Regions from separate parts of the Thalassotalea atypica genome, predicted to be linked through region 1. Evidence: predicted binding sites of a transcription regulator. Region 1 holds the regulator's gene; each other region holds the start of a gene.
What was found. Region 1 encodes LexA, which represses DNA repair genes until DNA is damaged. Its sites were predicted from a motif close to TACTGTATNNNNATACAGTA; they were not measured.
Positions count from the first base shown of each region.

Region 2: a site for LexA is predicted at 1,972-1,991, ahead of QUE03_RS03435 (YebG family protein). Genes of this name have one in related genera too.
Region 3: a site for LexA is predicted at 1,167-1,186, ahead of QUE03_RS06475 (DNA recombination protein RmuC). Genes of this name have one in related genera too.

Region 1 covers NZ_AP027364.1:254,065-257,354, forward strand. Annotated here, with positions in the region: gene QUE03_RS01115 (alpha/beta hydrolase family protein) at 1-1,594, shown strand, start outside; gene lexA (transcriptional repressor LexA) at 1,702-2,316, shown strand; gene coxB (cytochrome c oxidase subunit II) at 2,751-3,290, shown strand, end outside.
Region 2 covers NZ_AP027364.1:732,646-735,935, reverse strand. Annotated here, with positions in the region: gene QUE03_RS03445 (response regulator) at 1-235, opposite strand, end outside; gene QUE03_RS03440 (M48 family metallopeptidase) at 842-1,543, opposite strand; gene QUE03_RS03435 (YebG family protein) at 1,572-1,922, opposite strand; gene QUE03_RS03430 (DUF3718 domain-containing protein) at 2,295-2,639, shown strand; gene moeA (molybdopterin molybdotransferase MoeA) at 2,806-3,290, opposite strand, start outside.
Region 3 covers NZ_AP027364.1:1,392,178-1,395,467, reverse strand. Annotated here, with positions in the region: gene QUE03_RS06475 (DNA recombination protein RmuC) at 1-1,154, opposite strand, end outside; gene QUE03_RS06470 (fumarate hydratase) at 1,308-2,819, opposite strand; gene pabB (aminodeoxychorismate synthase component I) at 3,012-3,290, shown strand, end outside.

The DNA of each region.
Region 1 (3,290 bases):
AGATGTTAAATCGAATCAAGTGACTTGGTTGTTTAAAGGGAATAGCTTTAGAAAGTATATTGGCTCGCCTACGTTAGTCAGTAAGCTGCCAAATGATGAAGAGCACATATTAGTGACATTTCCCTATCGGCACTTGAATGCGCTTTATAGGATTGACTTATCAGATGGCGACCATGAAAGAATATTTGAAGAGCATAATGCAGAAGACTGGCTGACTGATGATAATGGTGAGGTCTATAGCTATCAAAGATACCTAGGGGAGAAAGACAAATGGGTCAATTTTTACCGTAGCGATTTAGAGCATGATTTCATTCGATTAACCACGATAAAAGGCGGTAAGGAAGAGAACTTTAAGCCCGTCATCGTCAATATGAGCCCTGACAGAAAAACCATTTATTATTGGCAGTATGATGACTTAGCCATTTTAGTGAAAGCGAAGGTAGAACAGGGTGTGGTAGGCCAGTCGGAAGTTGTGATAGAAAATGCACCCTATGATATCGAAGATACTATTTGGGATTATCATAACCAGCAAGTTGTGGGGGTTGTGTCATTTGAAGACTATCCAGAATACTACTACTTTGACCAGCAACTAGCGCAAGTGCAGGCAGATTTAAAGGCAACTTATCAGCATGCACAGATTGATATTACCTCTTATGACCGAAATAAAGAGCGATTTATTATCTACCTGTCAGGTGAAAAATACCCAGAACGCTTTACCTTATATGATAGAAAAGCCGGCAGCATACAGCCCCTTGCGGAAGGCTTCCCCATAAAGGACAAATCCGCATTAGGCCATGTTAAAAGTTATCGATATAAAACATCTGATGATGTCGAGATCCATAGTTTTTTGACAATGCCTGCAGGTGACGCACAAAAGCCACCATTAATCGTTCTTCCACATGGAGGACCAGAAATGCGGGACGTGATGAGCTTTGATTGGATCAGACAATTTTATGCTTCAGAGGGGTTTGCCGTGTTTCAGCCCAATTATCGCGGCTCTGCTGGCTACGGCAAAAAATTTAAGAGAAGCGGTCATGGTGAATGGGGCAAACGGATGCAGGATGATATTGACGAAGGTGTTCATTCATTAATTGAAGCAGGGCTTGTCGATCCCAAAAGAATATGTGTGGTGGGTAGCAGTTACGGAGGATATGTTGCACTTTTCAGCGCAACCGTAAAATACAAGCTTTATCAGTGCGCCGTCTCATTTGCTGGCGTTAGTAATTTAGGTGATATGTATTTGCATGCTAAGGAACAAAAATCAGGTTTTAGCTACTGGCGCAAAAACATAGGTAAAACGGCGTTTGAAGATCTACACAAAATATCTCCATTTCATCTCGTTTCAAAAAAGACGTTACCGGTACTGCTTATGCATGGGACTGAAGATACTGTTGTTCCACTATTTCAATCTAAGAAGTTTTACAAGAAATTGGTCTCACTAGGGGACAAAGATAGCAAGTTTATTGAACTAGAAGGTGAAGACCACTGGTTATCAAAGGGGCAATCACGAAATAAATTCTTATTTGAATCGCTAAAATTTATCAATACTCATATCGATGAAAATAGTAAGTTGAATACAGAAGTGGGCCATTAATGACCTACTTTGAAACGATAACGACAATTAAACTCTAACGAAGTGCTTGCACTTATCATGGGCCTGTATATACTGACAGTAATGCTGTATAAAATAACAGGCTCAGGATGAAAGCACTTACCACGCGTCAGTCACAAATATTTGATCTGATTAAAGATAAAATTTCCGAAACAGGTATGCCGCCAACGCGTGCTGAAATAGCTGATTTTTTTGGTTTTAAATCCGCTAATGCAGCGGAAGAACACTTAAAAGCGCTGGCTAAAAAAGGGTATATTGAAATGCTGCCCGGCACCTCTAGAGGTATTCGTTTAGCAGAAGAATTTATAGAGGCTGAAGGTATTCCACTTATTGGCCGCGTTGCAGCCGGTGAGCCTATTCTTGCTCAAGAACATGTAGAAGAACATTATAAAATTGATGGCAATATGTTCCATCCAGCAGCAGATTATTTACTGCGGGTAAATGGCGAAAGCATGAAGGATATAGGCATTCTAGATGGTGATCTCCTTGCGGTTCACCAAACAACTGATGTTAAAAATGGTCAAGTGATCGTCGCGCGAGTTGAAGAGGATGTCACTGTCAAACGATTTAAACGCGATGGAAATATCGTATATTTGCATGCTGAAAATGAAGATTTTTCACCGATTAAAGTGGATTTAGCTAACCAGCACTTCAATGTTGAAGGTATTGCTGTTGGGGTGATCAGAGCAGCCGATTGGATGTAATGTATTAATCACAGCGCTTGGTTGTTTTTTAACCATTAAAAGGGCTTATTTTAAAGCCCTTTTTTATTATTTTTCTTTTTCTAAAGTTTTATTTTCTTCCTCACTATCTCTTCCTCTTAGAATCTTCCTGGTCAATAAAGATACAGGCTGCGTCTGTTTTTTGAGCTTTAACTCTATCTTCGTTAGAGTTTTTACTCATATGTTTTATAAGGAAAAACTTTGACTTGAATCAACAAAACACTAGACCTTGTATAAAAATTAAGTAATTCTAGAGTGGAAAATAAACATAAATAATAAGAATAGATGTGAGTGCGCTAATCTCATCTTACATCACAATTTCAACCAAAATTAAACAGAAATTACGCCCTGCGGAAAGCTGTATCTTTCGCTCTGTTTTTCTGTTTCTGTGTTAAAAAGGGTAGAGGAGATGTCGAGTGAAAAGACGTAACCTAGGTTGGCTGTTGTTGGGGAGTTTGCTTTCCAGTTCAGCTTGGGCCGAGATGGAGTTAAACCTTACTGAAGGCGTAACTGCGGTAAGTAAGGAAGTATATGATCTTCATATGCTGGCATTGTACATTTGTACAGCTATAGGTGTCATAGTCTTTGGTGCTATGTTTTGGTCGATGGCATTTCATCGTAAATCGAAAGGGGTAAAGCCTGCTGATTTTCATGAAAGTACGAAAGTTGAAATACTTTGGACGGCAATACCAATTGTTATTCTCATTGCGATGGCGGTTCCTGCCACAAGCACATTGATTGAGATGGAGAATAATGACAATTCAGATATCACCATACAAGTCACCGGCTCTCAATGGAAATGGCACTATAAGTATTTCGATCAAGACATTGAATTCTATTCTGTTCTCTCTACCCCTCGCGACCAATACGACAACCTCGATGGTCAATCAACTGAAAAAGGGGAAAATTACCTGCTTGAAGTTGATAAGCATCTCGTTATTCCAGTCAATAAAAAA
Region 2 (3,290 bases), 480 kb from region 1:
AAACGGATACATCGATACCTTCAGACTTTATTCCTTCTAGAACGCCTATCCCATCTAACTCTGGCATCGTGAGATCAAGAAATAGAACATTAATACTATTTGTTCGTAAGATATCTAACGCTTCGAGGCCATTTTTTGCCAACTGGACATCCTTTGACAATTGTTCAGGTAGACTACGTAATACTTGCTTACGCGCCATATTAGAGTCATCACAAATAAGAACTGACGAGCCCATCAAGTAAACTTCCTTTATTTATTGTTTTTGTTGTTAAAATTAATTTACATTAAAATCATCCATTTGTTAATGGATAAATAATAAGATTTTCTTATGGTAATGGCAAAATTATGACTTAAATCAAATATATCAATATGTTGCTGAAGAACAGATGACTAACTCAAAAATAAGGGCTGTAGAATTTACTTGAGAGGAAAGAGAATAATTTTGTTAGCCAATAATAAATAGCAAAAACATTATCGAGGCTATACCTGACAACCCATATAAAATGGCCATTTTCAAATGATCTTTACTTAATTTCATGGTCCTCTCCATCAGCTTTTGAAACATACGACATGAGCACCACTTTAAACGCCCCTTCCTGGTCAAAAAACATACAATTATTATGCCAAAAGGTTAAAACTACACCTGCTATACGATTACTCTGATGATTGGCCTATCGGTATTATCCATGTGTATATTTATCTGACACTATAATGACCGTAAGGTTTATTATTTTTCTATCGGATTAAAGCATATTCTTTAAAATTGCTTTTTGTAGCTATTCGTTTGATATCGCATCAATGATGTTAATACTGAGGACGAGGACTTTAGAAATATTAACCATTAACGAATATATAGACTGTGGCTTTTTAACCAATATTGGGCCTCTTTGTAATTCGGACAATATTGTTTTACCAATTGCCAAAATTCTTTGGAATGATTGAGAAAAATTAAGTGGCTCAATTCATGGATAATTACGTAATCAACCACCCTTTTAGGGCACATCATTAATAAGTAATTAAAACTAAGCTCCGCACGATTATTACAGCTACCCCAACGCGCTTTATACCGCTTAAAAACCACTGACTTATACTTCAATGACATTAACGCCGCTTGAGCTGATAATCGACTACCAATATATATGCTTGCTTGATTCTTTAGCCATTGTTCGTAAACAAATTGGGCCTGCTCTTGCTGATTATTACCACGTGGCTTCTGTTTATCACACACTCGAAGACTAATAATTAATGATTCATTTTCTATAGATACATTGGAGGTAGATGAACCCACAATTGTCAATACTTTGTTTTCGCCCAGAAATGGCACAACACTGCCCGATTCAAAGCTGATCCGATGTTGACTCTTAGCTAACTTCTGCTCATTAACTTTTGCTTCTAGCCATGCACTCTTTGTTTGTACAAATTTTTCGATGTACCGTTCACACAGTTCAATAGGCGCTCGAACTGTGATCTCACCTTGTTTGACTTGCAAAGCTAAAGTTTTACGTCTCGCACTTCTAATAATGTCATAATTGACGTGTTGCATTGTCGTTACGCTAATATGGGCTGCACAATTATGCAGCTTTCTCAGGTGACTTTGCCTTACTTTTACTCGCTGTTGGCTTTAATTTTACTTTTCCCGAAGGTGAAGCTTCAGGACTCTCCTCAGGCTTATCAACAGACTTAACCACTTTAGGTTTCTTAGCTTGTAGTGCGATAAGCACATCTTCTCGATGTTGGGCAAAGAAAATACTCAGTTCTTCTGTCATTTTTTCAGACAATTCGATTGGTGCACTCGCTAGCATTTCAGACAGATTATCTGCCATATCTAGCATCTTGTCGTATTCGTCCGCCGCTTTCTTATCCATAAATGTTTGCACCTCCACACCATTTCTAATCACGACAAATCGACTTTCTACTGCCATATGTTTCCCTTATTTTCATTTGCATTTAACGGAATTAAACCGCCAACAAAACTGTATAAAACAACAGTACCACATTCAAACGGTCTTCACCATGTGTTTATTATCATAAACCAAAGGCTGAAAAATCATAGTTGATATACGTTAAACAATGTCAATTTATCACTGATTGTAAAAATTGATGTCCGCGCCGTTATATCACCGACTCTATATCAACGCTGGTTCAATACCTTATCGATGAGTGGTAGGTTTTATGAGGTATAAATATTTACATTCACCTTGCTCACATTAACAACTTTTCTGCGCTTTAGGCCCACTATATAGGTGTGCTTAGCAATAAAAGGCACCGCTTAAAAATAAATCAGGAGAATAACCATGAACAAAGTTAAAACATCAGCAGTAGCATTAACCACAAGTATTTTTTTAATGGCAGCAAGTGCACCATCATTTGCTTTGGATAGACAAGTCGAAAACGCATTGATCAAAGTGTGTAAATCCACCTTGAGCGACAAGCCAATCCGTTTAAAAAATGCGATGGATGACTACAATTTAAAAATGCGTAATGTTGCCTTAAATGTGATGTGTAATGGAGATGACATCGTCGCATTTGCTGAAAAAAATGGCTCACATAAAATAGCAGATCGCCTTCACAACAGTGTTGGTAAAGTTAAAATCACTGACGTAGCTAAACTGAGTAAAATCAATGTTAACTTTGAATAATAAAAGAAGAACGTCATGCCTCAATTAAAACCTAAGCGTGTGCTCATTGAAGTCTAATGAGCGCACAACTTAGCGTTATAATAATTGCGTTAATGATGATTGATAACTAACATTCTCTTCACATTAACTGGATTAGTTTCCCGCAAACCGAATTACACAAATCATATTATTTTAAACAGTCGTCAAATAGCTCGACATCAACTAATTCACCTATTTCAACTCGGCCACGATCTTGCTCAAGTATAATGAAACAGTTCGCCCTTGCAATACTCGATAAAATGCCAGAGCCTTGCGAACCTGTACTTGCTACTTCCATTTCTCCTTGCGCATTCACAGTAACAACACCGCGTTGAAAGTCGGTACGTCCTCGAGATTTTTTTAACAGCGTTGTCGTTTTCACTTTAAAACGTTGGCGCTTTATAGGCGCTGCATTTTGGAGCTTGTGGATGCCATGAACAGAAAGTTGATAAAATGTTGCCAACGCTGATACCGGGTTGCCAGGAAGTCCGAAAAAGATACTGTTAGCCAATTTGCCGAACGCAAATGGTTTACCAGGTTTGATGGCAATTTTCCAAAATCCTATTTCACCCAATTCATCAAGTACATCTTTTGTATAGTCTGCTTCCCCGACTGAAACTCCTCCACTGGAAA
Region 3 (3,290 bases), 1.1 Mb from region 1:
CTTCCCTTAAAGCGCTCAAAATCAACCGATAGCTCACCTAAGTGCGCTTGAATAATATGCACCTGTTGTCGCGTTGCTTCATCCTTAATCACCGCTCTTGCCGTTGTTAATATCGCCATTAGCGTGGTGGGTGAAGCAAGCCATACTCGTTGTTTATTTGCATAATCCACTAAGTCACTATGGTGGGCATGTATTTCAGCAAACACCGCCTCTGCTGGGATAAACATAACCGCCCCTTCTGCGGTTTCATGTTCAATTAAATATTTACTGGCGATATCATTGATATGCTTTTTAATGTCGGTTTTAAATTGCTTCGCTGCGTTTTTACGTAATAATTCTTCTGCATGAATGTCGGTAAGTACTCGATAACTTTCAAGAGGAAATTTAGAGTCGATAACGACATTTCCTGTTGGCTCAGGCAAAAATAAGACGCAATCCGCCACTTTGCCGTTAGACAAGGTATGCTGCAGCGCAAATTGATTTTCAGGTAAAACATTCCTTATTAAAGCATTTAGTTGCACTTCACCAAAAGCGCCGCGTGAGCGTTTATCTGCAAGAACTTCTTGGAGACTGACAACATTGCTTGAAAGCTCGGTAATTTTCTTTTGCGCATCATCAATTAATGCTAAACGTTTTAAAATATCGTTAAATGTTTTGGTGGTTTTCTCAAATCCCTCATTTAAACGTTTATCCACTTGTCCGCTAATTTCCAACAGGCGTTTATCGGTTGTTTCAGCAAGTTTGCTCATATTACTTGCCAGTTCTTCGCGGTTACTACGACTGGTTTTATTGAGGTGCTCAGTAATTTGATCTATCGATTTTAATTGGTTTTGTAGGAAACTCTGTTGATGATTTTGCAGCATTTGTTGCAAAGACTGTTGGTGTTGATGAATAAGCTGCTGGTGTTTTTCATTTTGATCCGCAGATTGTCTCATCAGCTTCATTCTTAAATCAGCGATTTGCCCATCAAGGTAATGTTTTTGTGTCGTGCTATTTTGCTCCTCACACTGGAGCTGTTTTTCTAGCAGTAACTTCGTTAAGTTTTTCTGATGACGATACAAAACAAAAGTCGCAATGACTGCATAGACAAATAGAGAGAGAATTAACACGTGGGTAAAATTATAAGACTCAAGAAAAGAAGTTAATTCAAGCATAATGGCACTTTAAACTGTTTATTTTTACAGTATTAAAGCACGAAATGATCCATTCGTTAAGTACGTTTTTAGCACCATTGAATTACGTGCATAAAAAAGCACCCTTGCGAGTGCTTTTAAAATACAATTTTATGAACTAATCGATATGAATGATTATGCGTCCATCACTTCAATTTTCTTTTGCCAAATTTGCGGCCCGGTTACATGAGCAGACTCACCTGTGCTATCAACAGCCACAGTTACTGGCATGTCTTCAACTTCAAATTCGTAAATCGCTTCCATGCCTAGTTCTTCAAATGCTACCACTTTCGCTTTTTTGATCGCTTTTGACACTAAGTAAGCCGCTCCGCCAACTGCCATTAAATAAACTGACTTGTGGTTTTTGATGCTTTCACAAGTGGCAGGGCCACGCTCTGCTTTACCGATTGTACCTAAAAGACCAGTATCGTTAAGCATCATTTCAGTGAACTTATCCATGCGTGTTGCCGTTGTTGGGCCAGCAGGTCCAACTGCTTCATCGCCGATGGCATCAACTGGACCTACGTAATAAATAAACTTGTCGGTGAAATCTACAGGTAGAGTTTCGCCTTTTGATAACATATCTTGAATTCGTTTATGGGCAGCATCTCGTCCAGTCAAAATAGTGCCTGAAAGTAACACCGTTTCACCAGTTTTCCAGTCACTCACGTCAGCTTTTTTCAAGTCATCAACATTTACACGGCGAACGTCATCACCGACTTCCCATGTAATATCAGGCCATTCTTCGAGTTTAGGTGGCGTTAAATTCGCAGGGCCAGAGCCATCTAGATGAAAATGAACGTGACGCGTTGCCGCACAATTTGGGATCATCACGACAGGTTTTGATGCTGCGTGTGTTGGTACCGCATTAATTTTAACATCAACCACTGTCGTTAACCCACCTAACCCTTGCGCGCCAATACCTAACTTGTTAACACGTTCGTAAATTTCTAAACGCAGCTCTTCTTCCGCATTTTCTGGACCACGTTCAATTAACTCTTGAATATCTACTGGATCCATTAAGCTTTCTTTCGCAAGTACACCTGCTTTTTCAGCTGTGCCTCCTACGCCTATACCTAACATCCCCGGTGGACACCAACCAGCTCCCATGGTTGGTAGTGTTTTTACTACCCAGTCAGCAATTGAGTCACTTGGGTTAAGCATCACGCTTTTGGTTTTGTTTTCACTACCGCCGCCTTTAGCCGCTATCATCACTTCAATTTCATCACCAGCGACCATTTCAATATGAACAACTGACGGCGTGTTATCTTTGGTATTGATTCGTTTGCCCGTAGGATCGGCAACGATTGACGCGCGTAAAGGATTGTCAGGATTTAAATAAGCACGACGTGTACCTTCGTCAACCATTTGTTGCACAGTTAAGTCAGTTGCGTCCCACTTAACCGCCATACCGACTTTAACAAAACAAGTAACAATACCGGTATCTTGACAAATTGGACGCTTGCCCATGGCTGACATTCTTGAGTTTATTAGAATCTGTGCAATAGCATCTTTCGCTGCTGTGCTTTCTTCTTTGTGATACGCTTTTTCAAGTGCTTGAACAAAGTCTAATGGATGATAATAAGATATATATTGCAACGCATCGGCAATACTCTCGATGAAATCTTGTTGTTTGATAATGCCCATATTTTTCTCTTTAATCTTTGGTAGGATTTTATTGATTAACAATCTATAGTTGAAAGTTATAAAATTGCCGATATGATACCCTGCTTAACCTATAGCTACCAGTATCTTATTAGCATTAAAGCCTTTAAGTAATACCCTTTTTCAACGCATTGAACTGTGATTAAATTACCTAAATTAAATAATAATTCGCCCATGACATCTTCGCCAATTCATTTTGGAGATAGTGCTAGTCATACAAACTTTTTCGCTAGAGTTGCCGATCAAAACTGGGCGATGTGGCTAGACTCCTGTGAAAGCGAGCATGTTGATAGTCGGTTCGATATTCTCGTTTTTGAACCATTGGTCACATTAACGACGATTAACTCTTCTACTCGTATTTGCGTGCATGCAACAGGCGAATCAATGACATCAGATGATGACCCTCTAGCTATTTTAGCAAATATACAGCAAGAGCTATTTTTGGGTATTGAT